Regions from separate parts of the Specibacter sp. RAF43 genome, predicted to be linked through region 2. Evidence: riboswitches for the same ligand, from Rfam matches in the RefSeq annotation. Region 2 holds a riboswitch; the other holds the start of a gene.

Region 1 (6,231 bases), on a different contig from region 2:
TTCCCTATATTCGGTCCGTTGCGGAATTGAGCAGAATTAGTTCAGCCGGTGAGGAAACCCGCCTATGATGGCCCACGCAAATCGGGCGCCCCGTCCGGGATTATCCCAGAAATTCACGTTAAGTAAACAGATGTTCACCAGGAGGAAGCCGCGCGCCGGGGCCGGCGGCGTGCTTATGGGAGCTGGACGTGCGCCGTCCGCTGCGGGCGCCGGCCGCGGACCTGGTCCCGGAGGCGCACGTGGTTGCGGCGGTTCATCATCAGCAGCGCCGCGGCCCCGGCGCCGATGGCCACGAACGCACCCATTCCCAGCGACCAGCGGGCCCCGAATTCGGTGGCGATCCAGCCCACGAGCGGCGCGCCGATGGGGGTCCCGCCCTGCAGCACCACCATGTAGACGGCCAGCACGCGCCCCCGCATGGCCGCGTCCGTGGTCAGCTGGATGGTGGTGTTGCACGCATTCATGAAGGTCAGCGCGGCCAGGCCCACGGGGACCAGGGCGAGCATGTAGAGCAGGAAGGTGGGCATAACGGCGGCGACGGCCGCGGTCACCCCGAACACCATCGCCCCACCGACGATGTAGGCCATCCGCATGCTCTTGCGGCGGGCGGCCAAGAGCGCCGCGGCCAGCGTGCCGACGGCCATGACGGAGCCCAGCAGCCCGTACTCGCCGGGGCCCAGGTGGAAAACGGTGGTGGCCATGAGGGCGTTGGTGATCTGGAAGTTCAGGCCGAAGGTGCTCACCAGGAACACCAACACCATGGTCATCATCAGGTCCGGACGTTGCCGGATGTACCGGAATCCCTCGCGGATCTGCCCCTTGCCGCGGACAACGTGCACGGCCGGGCGCAGCTCGGCCGTGCGCATCCGCCACAGGGAGATGATCACGCCCAGGAAGCTGGCGGCATTGAGCAGGAACGCGGGGCCGGTTCCCAGGACGGCGATCACCAGCCCGGCCAGGCCGGGGCCGGCCAGGCGGGCCAGATTGAAGGAGGCGCTGTTAAGGGCGACGGCGTTGGGTACGTCCTCCTTCGAGACCACCTCGGAGACAAACGCCTGCCGGGACGGGGCGTCCACGGCGCTGGCCACGCCCAGCAGCAGGGCCAGCAGGTAGACGTGCCAGAGCTGAACCGTGTTGGTGACCACCAGCAGGCCCAACACCAGCGCGCACAGCCCCATGGCCGATTGCGTCAAGAGCAGCAGTTTGCGTTTGTCGACACGGTCCCCAAGCAGCCCGGCGTAGGGGCCAAGGAAGATGATGGGAAGAAACTGCAGGCCGGTGGTGATGCCGGCGGCCGTCCCGGAGTTGTTCGTAAGCACCGTCAGCACGAGCCAGTCCTGGGCCACGCGCTGCATCCACGTGCCGATGTTGGACACCAGCGCTCCGGTCACCCACAGCCGGTAGTTGAACACCTTCAGGGCTCGGAACATGGAACTCAAACGCCGCTCATCTCCCCCAGGATGCGGGCGGCCTCGGCCAGGGTGGCGCGTTCGTCCGGCGTGAGGGCCGCCACGCGCTTGGCCAGCCATTGCGTGCGCTTGGAGCGGGCCCGCGACAGCGCCGTCACGCCGTCGTCCGTGATCTGGACCAGCACCTGGCGCCTATCTCCCGGGTTCTCCTCGCGGGTGACAAAACCCGCGGCATCCAGGCCGTTGACGATGCGGGTCATGGAGGGGGCCTGGACCATTTCGCGTTCAGCCAATTGGCCCACGGTCAGGGAGCCCTTGACGATGGCGGCCAACACCGAATACTGGGCGGGGCTGATTTCCCGCGACGCCGCCTCGGCGCGCAGCCGGCGGGACGTGCGCATGATCGCCACGCGCAAGTCGGCGGCCAGCGGGCCGGGGCCGGCATTGCGCGTGGCCCGCCTGACGGGCGGGGCGGCCGGAGCCGGCGCCGGCGTCTGGCCTGGGGCGTCTTGAACTACGGGCGTTTCAGTCATCATCTGCATCAACCTGGGTCACAAAAGTTACGTATCTGTTGTTACTTAGCATAGGTCATTAGCATTGCTAAGTAAATGTTGATTCGGTCACGCTCGTTACCAAAATGTGACTTATGGGCTACCGTTCGGTAATGTGAAAGCCGTGCCCGCCGAACCGCCCATGGTTCCTTGGCACAGATGGACGGTTCGCCGAGCTCTGCCGCCGCCCATTTCCCGTTCATATCTATGGCAGAGACGGGGGACCCGATTCTTGCGGGCCTCCACTTGGAAGCCCTTGGGGTTAAGCCTGCGCAACGCACGCGAGCGGCACTAGCCGCCCACCGCCGGCGCGCGGCCGGATGCTCTCATCCGAACCCGACAGCTCACCTCGCAGGCGTGGAGAGGCTCTAGCTATGTCTACGCAACATCACAATCACGGGCGCCGTCGCGCCGAAACAACCCCCCGCAAGGAATCCCGCCGCCGCATGCCCAGGACCGGGGGCCCCGCCCGGCGCATGGCGATCGTCGCCGTCGCCGGCGTCCTGCTGGCTGGCGGAGGGTTGGGCCAGGCCGCCGGCAGCAGCGGTCCGGGCGGGCTCCCGTCCGACCTTTTCGCGGCCGGCGCCGGCTCGACGACGGCGGCCGTCTCGGCGCCGTCGGACGCCCCCATCGACTTCGCCCGGGTCCTGGTCAGCTCCAGCACCGAGCTGCGCTCCAATGTGCCGGACGTGGCGGCCGCCGCCGACTCCGTCACGCCGGTGGGTGCCGCCGGCGGGCCCGTCAACGATCCGGCCGGCGCCCAAAAATACGCCGCCACGCAGCTGGCAGCCCACGGCTGGGGCCAGGACCAGATGAGCTGCCTGGTGCAGCTGTGGAACCGCGAATCGGATTGGACCACCACCGCGGAGAATCCGTCCAGCCTGGCGTACGGCATCGCCCAGTCGCTGCCGGCGTCGAAAATGGACAGCGTGGCCGGGGACTGGCGCACCAACTACCAGACCCAAATCAAGTGGGGCCTGACGTACATCGCGGACCGCTACGGCTCCCCGTGCGCCGTCTGGGACCACGAAGTCTCCATCGGCTGGTACTAAGCCGTTCGGCCTGCCGCCCACCATTCGCGAGGCGGGTGACGGTGTCTTAGTCGACGACCCCGTAGAGGCGGTCGCCGGCGTCGCCCAGGCCCGGGACGATGTAGGACTTCTCGTTCAGGCCCTCGTCGATGGAGGCCAGTACCACGTGGATGTTGTCGCGGTCCCCGTGCGCGGCCTCGAGCCGGGCCAGCCCTTCGGGGGCCGCGAGCAGGCAGATGCAGGTGATGTCCGCGGCGCCGCGGGCAAAGAGGAACTTGAACGCCTCAATCAGCGTGCCGCCGGTGGCCAGCATGGGATCCAGGACGTAAACCTGGCGGCCGGTCAGGTCCTCGGGCAGGCGCTCGGCATAGGTGATGGCCTCGAGGGTTTCCTCGTTGCGGGCCATGCCCAGGAAGCCGACCTCGGCGGTCGGCAGCAGGCGGGTCATGCCCTCGAGCATGCCCAGCCCGGCGCGCAGGATCGGGACCACCAGCGGCGTCGGCTTGACCAGCCCGGTGCCGATGGCAAAGGTCACGGGGGTTTCAATCCTGACGGGCTCCACGCGGACCTCGCGGGTGGCCTCATACGCCAACAGGGTGACAAGTTCTTCGGTGAGCTGGCGAAAAATGGGGGACGGAGTGTTCTTGTCCCGCAGAACGGTCAACTTGTGGGCAATCAGCGGATGATCCGCAACCAGTACGCGCATAGATAAAAGCTACCATTGAGCCGTGTCCACCTCCGCGAATTCCCGCCCGCCCGAGACCGCCGCCGCTGCCCTGCACGGCCGGTGGATGGGGCTGGCCCTGGCCGAGGCGCGGCGCGCCCTGACCACCGGGGACGTGCCGATCGGCGCCGTCGTCCTCGGGCCCGACGGCGGCGTGCTGGGTGTGGGTTGCAACGAACGCGAGGCGCGTGGGGACCCCACCGCCCATGCCGAGGTGGTGGCCATCCGGGCGGCCGCGGCGGCGCTGGGCGCGTGGCGCCTTGAGGGGTGCACGCTGGTGGTCTCGCTGGAGCCGTGCGCCATGTGTGCCGGGGCCGCGGTGCTGGCCCGGGTGCCGCGGGTGGTTTTTGGGGCGTGGGATGAGAAGGCCGGCGCGGCGGGCTCGGTGCTGGACGTGCTCCGGGAACGGCGGCTTAACCACTGGGTGGAGGTTTTCCCGGGCGTGCGGGAGGCCGAGTGCGCGGCGCTGCTGAAGGATTTCTTCGGCGCGCAGCGCTAGACCCTAAGCGGCGTTGAGCGCGTCGATGCGCTTTTGCCGTCTCGACGGCGAATCGAGGCTGAAGCTGCGGAAGTCGCCCAGGTCGTCGCGAATGAATGCCTCCACCTCTGAGATCCTCTGGGTTACGGCCGGCGTTGGCGCGTTGAACAGCCAGTGCGCGATGCGTTCCGCGCCGGGATCGTACTGCCACAGGCCGATGATGCGCCCGCGGTCCACGATGGGGTGGTCCGGCAGGTCCGCCTGAAGGGCGAGCCGGGCGCTGAGGAGCTGACGGTCCTGGTCCTCCGGCGCAAAGTGGTCCGCGGCGTTGCGCCGGAGCAAGAAGAGAGAGTCGGTGCCGGCGAGCAGCTGGATTTGTTCCTCGCCGGGTGCGCGGAAGTCCTCCACGGCGGCGGCGTCGGCCGGGCACATCCACAGCCCGTGCGTTTCGACGGCGCCGGCGTCCGCGAGCGCCGTCTTGGTCTGGGCGACGGTGAGGCCGGTGAACCACTGCGTCTGTTTCAGGGTGGCTCCCCCGGTCCAGCCCAGATACCGGTCCATCAGGGCGCCCCGGGCCTGGTCCGGGCCGAGGCTGCTCGGTTCCAGTCCCCACGCGGTGTAGCCGTACCGCTGTTGATCCAGCCGGCCGTTGACCGGCACGCGCCGGATGCGCCCGTCCGCCTGCAGGAGTCCGAGCGCCGTCGGCAAGGTGGTGGCGGCGCCCTTTTTCTTGCCTTCCTCGCCCAGGCTGCGGACGGCGTCGCCCAGCCGGTCCTTGAGCTGCTTGGGATCCAGCGGCCCCTCCCCGGCTGCCGCGGCATCTTCCAGCTGGCGGAGGGTTTGCGATTCCAGCGCCTCCAGTTCCGCGCGGGGCACGCCCAGCTTGTCCAGGATCTTGGCCGTGGCCTCGGCGGCGGCGCGCCCCAGCGACAGCCCCCAGGCAAAGTCGTCGGCGCCCAGCACGTAGGTGCAGCCCCGCGCCGTGGGCAGCTCATGGATCCGCAAGGCGAGGACGTCGGCGTCGGCTTGTTCGCGCCGGATGCCCGCCCGGGCAAAGAGCGTCAGGTACGGGTTGGCGCCGCCCACGGACCGGGCCCAGCCGATCCGGCCGAAGACGCCGGCCGGGTCCTGCCCCGCCAGTGAGCCGTCCAAACCTTGTTTGTGCCAGCTCCACGCACGCCACGTTGCAATGTCCATGACACCATCCTCCACCATGGCGCAACCCCCATTTTTGCGCTGGCGAGCTGACCCGGTAAGGTTGACGCGTTGGTGACGTGTCCGAGCGGCCGAAGGTGCAACACTCGAAATGTTGTTTAGGTGAGAGCCTAACGTGGGTTCAAATCCCACCGTCACCGCCACTGAAAACCCCCGGTTTACCGGGGGTTTTCGTCATTTCAAAAGATCACGTGGTGCATTTATGGTGCAGACTTCGTTGGCACCACCGTCAAGTTCCGCGCCCGGCCCCTCGTGCTGCTTCGGCGCTCCTGTTGTCGCCAAGCTGTGACACCGGACGATGACAGCCCGCGGCCTTGCAGTGCCCAACTCGAAATCCGAGACATCTTGGCGGGGACGCGGCGATCCCACCTGGCTCCCGAAGTGGCCGCGTCACGTTGATATTTTTGGAGCGACCGGTGCCGCTCACAGGCGGGACCGCAGTGATCAGGAACCGGTTTCAGAAGCAGGCTTTACGTCTGCCTGGACTCGCTCAACCCGATGGTAATGGTGGGTCGGTGAGCCCGGACCTTCCCGGCTAAGATCACAAAGAGGTAGTGCGCTCCCGCCCTGCCATGTGAGGAGTAACAACGTGTGTGAACCGTGGTCGTCTGCCGACGGTATTTCAGCCTGCCCCAGAGGCATGCGCATAATTGCCAAGAGCCCGGCGGCCCACGATGGGATCACAATCGCGGGGGAAACGCATTCATGGTGAAGCTCAACCTGAAAGCTGTCGAGGAACGCGTTGCGCCACTCGGGGGCCGTGAATCCTACGATCGAGAGTTCATTTTCAGCCTGCTGCTGGCCTACGGCAAGCCCCAGGGCA
Region 2 (6,231 bases):
GCCGGTGGAGGTTTCATTTTGCGGCCAGGCGTAAACGTCCACGCCGGCCTCGGCCACGGACTCCGAGCGGGTGCCCGGCTCCGCCGTGCGGATGGAGGAGGCCTCCAGGAACGGGGCGTTGTTGGTGGCCGCGGCAAACTTTGAGCCAAACTCGCCAAAGGACAGGTGCTGGGCCTTCTTCTCCACCAGGCCAAAGGCGGCGACATCCCAAAACGCCGTGGATCCGCCCACGCCCAGGATCACCTCATAACCGGCCGGCGCGCGAAAGAAGTCCATCAACCCGCTGCGGACCTCGCCCACCAGGTTCTTCACCGGCGCCTGCCGGTGGGAGGTGCCCAACAGCGAGGCTCCGGCGGCGGAGAGCGCGGCGACCTGGTCGGGGCGAACCTTGGAGGGGCCGGCACCAAAGCGGCCGTCGACCGGTCGCAGGGCTGCGGGGATGGTGAGGGGTGGGGTTTCGCTCACAAGTTGCTCCAAAAATTAGGCGACGGAAAGTGGGGGCCGAGGGCTGGTGCCAATTCTGCCGCAGAACCGGTCCCGGGCCGAAACGGTGGCCGCATGGTGAAACAAATCGATCGCGGGGTCGTTGGGGCCGGTGCCGGGCTCCGGCGGGTGGGCGTGCGGGAACAAACGACGGTTTTCCTCCCTTGAATTAAGCACGATAACGTAGAGGTCTAAGCCCATGCCCGGAATCCAGCTCAATATCAGGAGGATGCTGACGTGACAGATCTGATCGACACGACGGAAATGTATTTGCGGACCATTCTGGAGTTGGAAGAGGAGAACATTGTGGCGCTGCGTGCGCGCATTGCCGAGCGCCTGCACCATTCCGGTCCGACCGTGTCCCAGACCGTCGGCCGGATGGAACGCGACGGCCTGGTCATCGTCTCGGGTGACAGGCACCTGGAATTGACCCCCGCGGGCCGGGACAAGGCGACCCGGGTCATGCGCAAGCACCGCCTGGCCGAACGCCTCCTCTCCGATGTGATCGGCCTGGACTGGGCCTACGTCCACGAGGAAGCCTGCCGGTGGGAGCACGTGATGAGCGAGCGCGTGGAAAAGCGCCTCTTTGACATCCTGGGCCAGCCCGACGAATCTCCCTACGGCAACCCGATTCCCGGGCTGGAGGAACTGGGCGGGAGAGTGTCGCCGAACTTCGCGGCCGGACTTCTCACTCTCGTTGACGCCATGGCCACCTACTCGCCCGACCAATCGGTCACCATCCACCGCCTCTCGGAGCGCATCCAGGTGGAACCGGAGCTGCTCACCCAGCTCGACGAGGGCGGCCTGCGCCCCGGGGCGCAAATTTCCCTGGCCCGTGCCGGGGAGTACATCTCGGTCCGGGTGCCCGGCATTGACGGGGCGCTGGAGCTGCCGCCGGAGGTCGCCGCGCACGTCTTTGTCTCCATGAGCTGATCTCCCGCGCGACGCGGATCCACCCGAAGCTAATGTAACGGAATTGTTACGGTGACGATTTTTCCCGTATAGTAAAAACCAGCGCCGTAACCAAAGCGTTACCATCCATGCGACACCGAACCCTGTCTTCGCATGGCTGGATTTATGTCACAAAGGCAGGGGCGGAGGAACCACTTTTGACGGGCCGCTTGGTCGGTCTTGGGGTGAAGCCCGGTTCCACAGCACACGAATCCACACTTGGCGTCCACAAGGGCGCGCCGTGGATCCAGTTTGCCCGGAACCGGTCCGGATCAAACGCTTGACTCTCTGATCCGAATCCGACAGCTAACTTCGCAGGTGCCTTATAGAGAGGTAACAAGTACGTGTTAGACGTCAAAGAACACGGGCGCCGTCGCGCCCCCGTGCCCGAATTCGAGGCGCCCGCCGCGGATTTGCCAAGCCGCCGCGATGCCCTGGCGGCAGAGCGCACACGCGCCGTCCCCACCGGAGGCATCAGCCAGCTGGTCGGCTCCGGGCTCCGCAGCGGCATCGGCCAAAAGGCCGGGATGGTGCTGGCGGCCACGGGACTGGCCCTTGCGGTCACCCTGCCCTCCACCGGAATGACCCTTGCCAGCGTGGACGCCCCTGCCCCGACCGCCCCCGCCGTGGTCTCCGCGGCCGCCGATGTGCCCGTCACCTTCGCGGCCCCCGCCGTGGCCAGCGCGCTCAATGCGGACGGCCAGCTCCAGGAGACCTTGAAGGTCGAGGCCGCCAATGTGGCGCCGCAGGCCTCCAAGGGCACCCTGTCCGCCCCCCTGAAGGAACTCAACACCAGTTCACCCTTTGGGGCCCGCCTGAATCCGCTGACCGGGGAACTCGGGGAGATCCATACCGGCCAGGACTTTGCCGTGGCCTGCTCCACCTCCGTCTTTGCCGCGGCCGGCGGGACCGTGACCTTTGCCGGCTGGCACCCGTATGGCGGCGGCAATCGCGTCGTGATCGACCACGGCAACGGGCTCTCGACGTCGTACAACCACCTGAGCTCGATCAGCGTCGCCGTGGGGACGCAGCTGGAGCGCGGGGACCTGGTGGCCCTCAGCGGCACCACAGGGGCCTCCACGGGCTGCCATCTGCACTTTGAGGTCATGGTCAACGACGAGACCGTCGATCCCACGGGCTGGCTGTAAGTCCTCCACCGGGGCTTAGGTCACGAAGTAGAGACGCTACCGTGACCTGAACGTGACATTCGTAAAAATCTGTTGTAACGTCGTAATCGCGCCAGCTTCGAATCAAGCTGGCGTCCATGAGCGGATTGCCAAACTCTGCCGCTGCCCATGGTCCGTTCGTACCAATCGTCTGGCAGAGGCGGGGGAACCAATAATCGGACTTCTTCCACAGAAGTCCTAGGGGTGAAGCCGCGAAGCGCTCGCATAAGGAAGAAATTCCGAAAGTGAGTGTGGAGCGGCCGGGTGACTCCCATCCGAATCCGACAGCTTACCTCGCAGGCTTTGGGAGAGGATCCTTCTTGTCTTCAAACACTGCCCTTGGGCGCCACCGCGCCGAAGTTGTTAAGACCAGCCCGATCTCCGTCATCACGAAAGCCGTCAGCTCCAACGTCGGCGGTGTCGGGCGACAGGCTGCAGTCATCGCAGCAGCATCCGGGCTCGTACTTACCTCCGGAATTGCCGCGAATGCCTCAACCCCCACCGTGGAGCGCGCCTCCGATGGTGGAACCACGCTTAGCCTCAACTCCTCCGTTGCCTCCGCCGTGACGGCCAGCTCCAAGGTGAAGGTCACCTTCACTCCCATCGCGGTCTCCGCAACCCCGGCGCCCGTCGCCGCGGAACCTGTGGTTGCCGCGCAGAGCAACGAGGTCCAGGCCGACGCTGCTCCCGCCGCGGAAGCTCCCGTCATCACCACCACCGAGGCTCCGGCCGCCGCCAAGCCGGCTGTCAAGAGCGGCGTGGGTGCAACCATCGCGGCCGCGGCCTACGCCCAGCTCGGCGTGGCCCAGGACTGCACCGCCCTGGCGACCAACTCGCTGGCCGCGGCAGGCATCAACTACCACGGCTGGCCGGCGGGCTACCTCTCCCTGGGACGCACGGTTTCCCAGGCTGAGGCACAGCCGGGCGACCTGGTCTACTACGCCGACGGCGGCATGGGCATGGCCCACATCGCTGTCTACGTTGGCAACGGCACGGCCGTTCACGGCGGCTGGGGCGGCGGCACCACCGCGCTGTTCTCGGTCAACGTCGGCTCGGGCCCGGTCTTCATCGCGATCGGCCACTAAGCACCAAGTCGAACACCGACACATGAACCCCGTCCTGATGGACGGGGTTCAATGTCGTTTATGACCCGCTCACCGGGGCGGCCTCGGTGCCGGCCGGCGCGGGTGCCCGGTCAATGGTGGTTGCCAGCGGGATCTCCTTGACGAAGCAGAGCAGGATGGCCGCCAGCAGCAGCAGGGGCACCATGTAGATGAAGATCGGCGTCAGAGCCTGGTTGTAGGCCTCGATGATGGTGTGGCGCACCGGTGCGGGCAGGTTGCGCACAATTTCCGGCGTCAGCGAGTTGATGCCCCCGGCGGCCTGGGCGCCGCCGGACATGCGGTCGGTGAGGATCTGGGCCAGCCGGTGGGCAAACAGGCTGCCCACCACGGCCGAGCCCAGGGACGCGCCGATTTGCCGAAAGTAGTTGTTGGACGCCGTGGCCATGCCCACCTGGGAGTTGGGGAACTGGTTTTGGACGATCAAGACCAGGATCTGCATGCAGGTGCCCAGGCCAATGCCCATGAGGGCCAGGTAGGCGCAAATCACCCAGACCGGGAGCGAGGGGGTCATCGTGGACAAGAGCACCAGCGCCCCGGCCACGATGAACATGCCGGTGATTGGAAGCCACTTGTACCGTCCGGTCCTGCTCACCAGCGCCCCGGAGGCAACCGAGGTCACCAGCAGGCCCGCCATCATGGGAATCATCAGGAAGCCGGCCTGCGTGGCGTTGGCTCCGGTGACCATCTGCAAATACGTCGGCAGGTACGCGAGCGTGCCGAACATGGCGATGCCGGTGATGAGCCCGGCGGAGGTGGTCAGGTTGAAATTGCGCTCCTGGAACAGGTGCAGCGACATGATGGGGTGCTCGGCCCGGTGCTCCACCCACACGAAGAGGGCGGCGGCGACCACGGTGCCGGCGATCATGGCGATGATGGTCGGCGAGCCCCAGGCGTACTTTGTGCCGCCCCACGTGCTCACCAGCACCAGCAGCGTGGAGGTGATGCCCAGCAGCGCCATCCCGGCCACGTCCACCTGGGCCTTGATCTTGGGGTGCGGGGGCAGTTTGAGGAAGAAGACGGCGGCCGCGATGGCCAGGACGCCCAGCGGGATGTTCATCCACAGGCCCCAGCGCCAGCCGATGCCGTCGGTGAACCAGCCGCCCAGGAGCGGTCCGGCCACGGAGGACAGCGCGAAGACGCCGCCCATGACGCCCATGTACCGGCCACGTTCGCGGGCGGGGACGACGTCGGCGATGATCGCCTGGGAGAGCAGCATCAAACCGCCGCCGCCCAGTCCCTGGACGCCCCGGCCGATGATCAGCCACGTCATGTCCTGGGCGAAGCCGCCCACGATCGATCCGAGGATGAACACGGAAATGGCGGCGATGAAGATTCCCTTGCGGCCGATCAGATCGCCGAGCTTGCCGTAGATCGGGAGCATGATGGTGGACGCCAATATGTAGATGGTGATGACCCACAGCATGTCGTTGACGCCGTTGAGCTCGCCGACGATGGTGGGCAGGGCCGTGCTGAAAATGGTCTGGTCCAGGGAGGCCAGGAGCATGGTCAGCATGAGCCCGGCAAAGAGCAGCAGGACCGATCGCCGCCGGGCGGCCGCCTCGGCGGCGACCTCGGGTGGTGCTTCAATCATGGGCTTGCTTCCTTATCTGGGCTCGGGGAACAGGCGGGGCAGCCAGGCGGCTGTCCGTGGTGATGTGCGCAATGAGCCCGCCGGCCTGTTCGGCGAGCTCGTCCAAGGTGGTGCTGAAGTTCCCGCCCACCCATTTCGCCATGACGAAGTGCATGGCGCCGGCGGCCAGGGCCACCACCATGGCCGCCTCGTCCTCACGGTTGGGCGGGCTGCCGGCGTCGCGCCCCTGTGCCGTGAACCGGTCCAGCACGTATTGCCGGAATTGGCCCTCCAATTCTCCGATCCGGTTCTTCTGTCGCTTGATCAGCTCCGGTGAGGCGTGGATGACCCTGCGCCGCAGCTCGAAGACCTCAAGGTTGGGCTCGTTGGCGGTGATGACGGAGGCCACCAGGTTCAGCAGGTCCGCCAGGATGTTCGGCCCGGGGTGCTCCACAAACCGTTGCAGGTCCGCGGCCGACGGCGCCGGCAGCGCGCCACCGAGGATGACGCCTTCCTTGGAGCCGAAGTAGTTGAAAAACGTCCGCTGGGATACGAGACTGGCCTCGCAGATCATCTCCACCGTGACGCTTTCATAGCCGTGTTCCAGGGCGAGGGAGACGGCCGCCTTCTGGATGGCCGCCCGAGTGGCCGTGCGCTTGCGGGCGCGCAGCCCCGGTTCCGTGTCCGGCATCATGGGTGTCCCTCGTTTCCTCGCAAATAAGTGCATGCACTGCATATATTTAGTAGCTGCAGCTTAGGGCCGGTGTCTGGGATTTCCCGGGGAACGCCGGCACGGGTGCCCCGGCGGTACCATCGGGGGAGGAGAAGGTGGGGAGGCGGTAGTGACGGGGCAGGAGCAAATGGCCGTGCTGGTGCTGGCCGGGGGCCGGTCGTGCCGGCTGGGCGGGGTCGCGAAGGCCACGTTGATGCTCGACGG

What was found. Region 2 has a riboswitch for cyclic di-AMP ahead of AB4Y80_RS00670 (M23 family metallopeptidase). Riboswitches for the same ligand answer to the same signal wherever they lie in the genome.
Region 1: another riboswitch for cyclic di-AMP. It lies ahead of AB4Y80_RS03850 (transglycosylase); the one in region 2 lies ahead of AB4Y80_RS00670 (M23 family metallopeptidase).

Annotation. Positions count from the first base shown of each region.
Region 1 covers NZ_JBFREA010000004.1:140,401-146,631, forward strand. The annotation lists gene AB4Y80_RS03840 (MFS transporter) at 174-1,430, opposite strand; gene AB4Y80_RS03845 (MarR family winged helix-turn-helix transcriptional regulator) at 1,436-1,942, opposite strand; cyclic di-AMP (ydaO/yuaA leader) riboswitch at 2,136-2,330, shown strand; gene AB4Y80_RS03850 (transglycosylase) at 2,335-3,012, shown strand; gene upp (uracil phosphoribosyltransferase) at 3,059-3,697, opposite strand; gene AB4Y80_RS03860 (nucleoside deaminase) at 3,783-4,214, shown strand; gene AB4Y80_RS03865 (DNA glycosylase AlkZ-like family protein) at 4,218-5,390, opposite strand; tRNA gene AB4Y80_RS03870 (tRNA-Ser) at 5,462-5,551, shown strand; gene AB4Y80_RS03875 (DNA methyltransferase) at 6,114-6,231, shown strand, end outside.
Region 2 covers NZ_JBFREA010000001.1:148,009-154,239, forward strand. The annotation lists gene serC (phosphoserine transaminase) at 1-465, opposite strand, end outside; gene AB4Y80_RS00665 (metal-dependent transcriptional regulator) at 721-1,416, shown strand; cyclic di-AMP (ydaO/yuaA leader) riboswitch at 1,541-1,772, shown strand; gene AB4Y80_RS00670 (M23 family metallopeptidase) at 1,779-2,582, shown strand; cyclic di-AMP (ydaO/yuaA leader) riboswitch at 2,732-2,917, shown strand; gene AB4Y80_RS00675 (NlpC/P60 family protein) at 2,921-3,685, shown strand; gene AB4Y80_RS00680 (MDR family MFS transporter) at 3,744-5,315, opposite strand; gene AB4Y80_RS00685 (TetR/AcrR family transcriptional regulator) at 5,308-5,988, opposite strand; gene mobA (molybdenum cofactor guanylyltransferase) at 6,137-6,231, shown strand, end outside.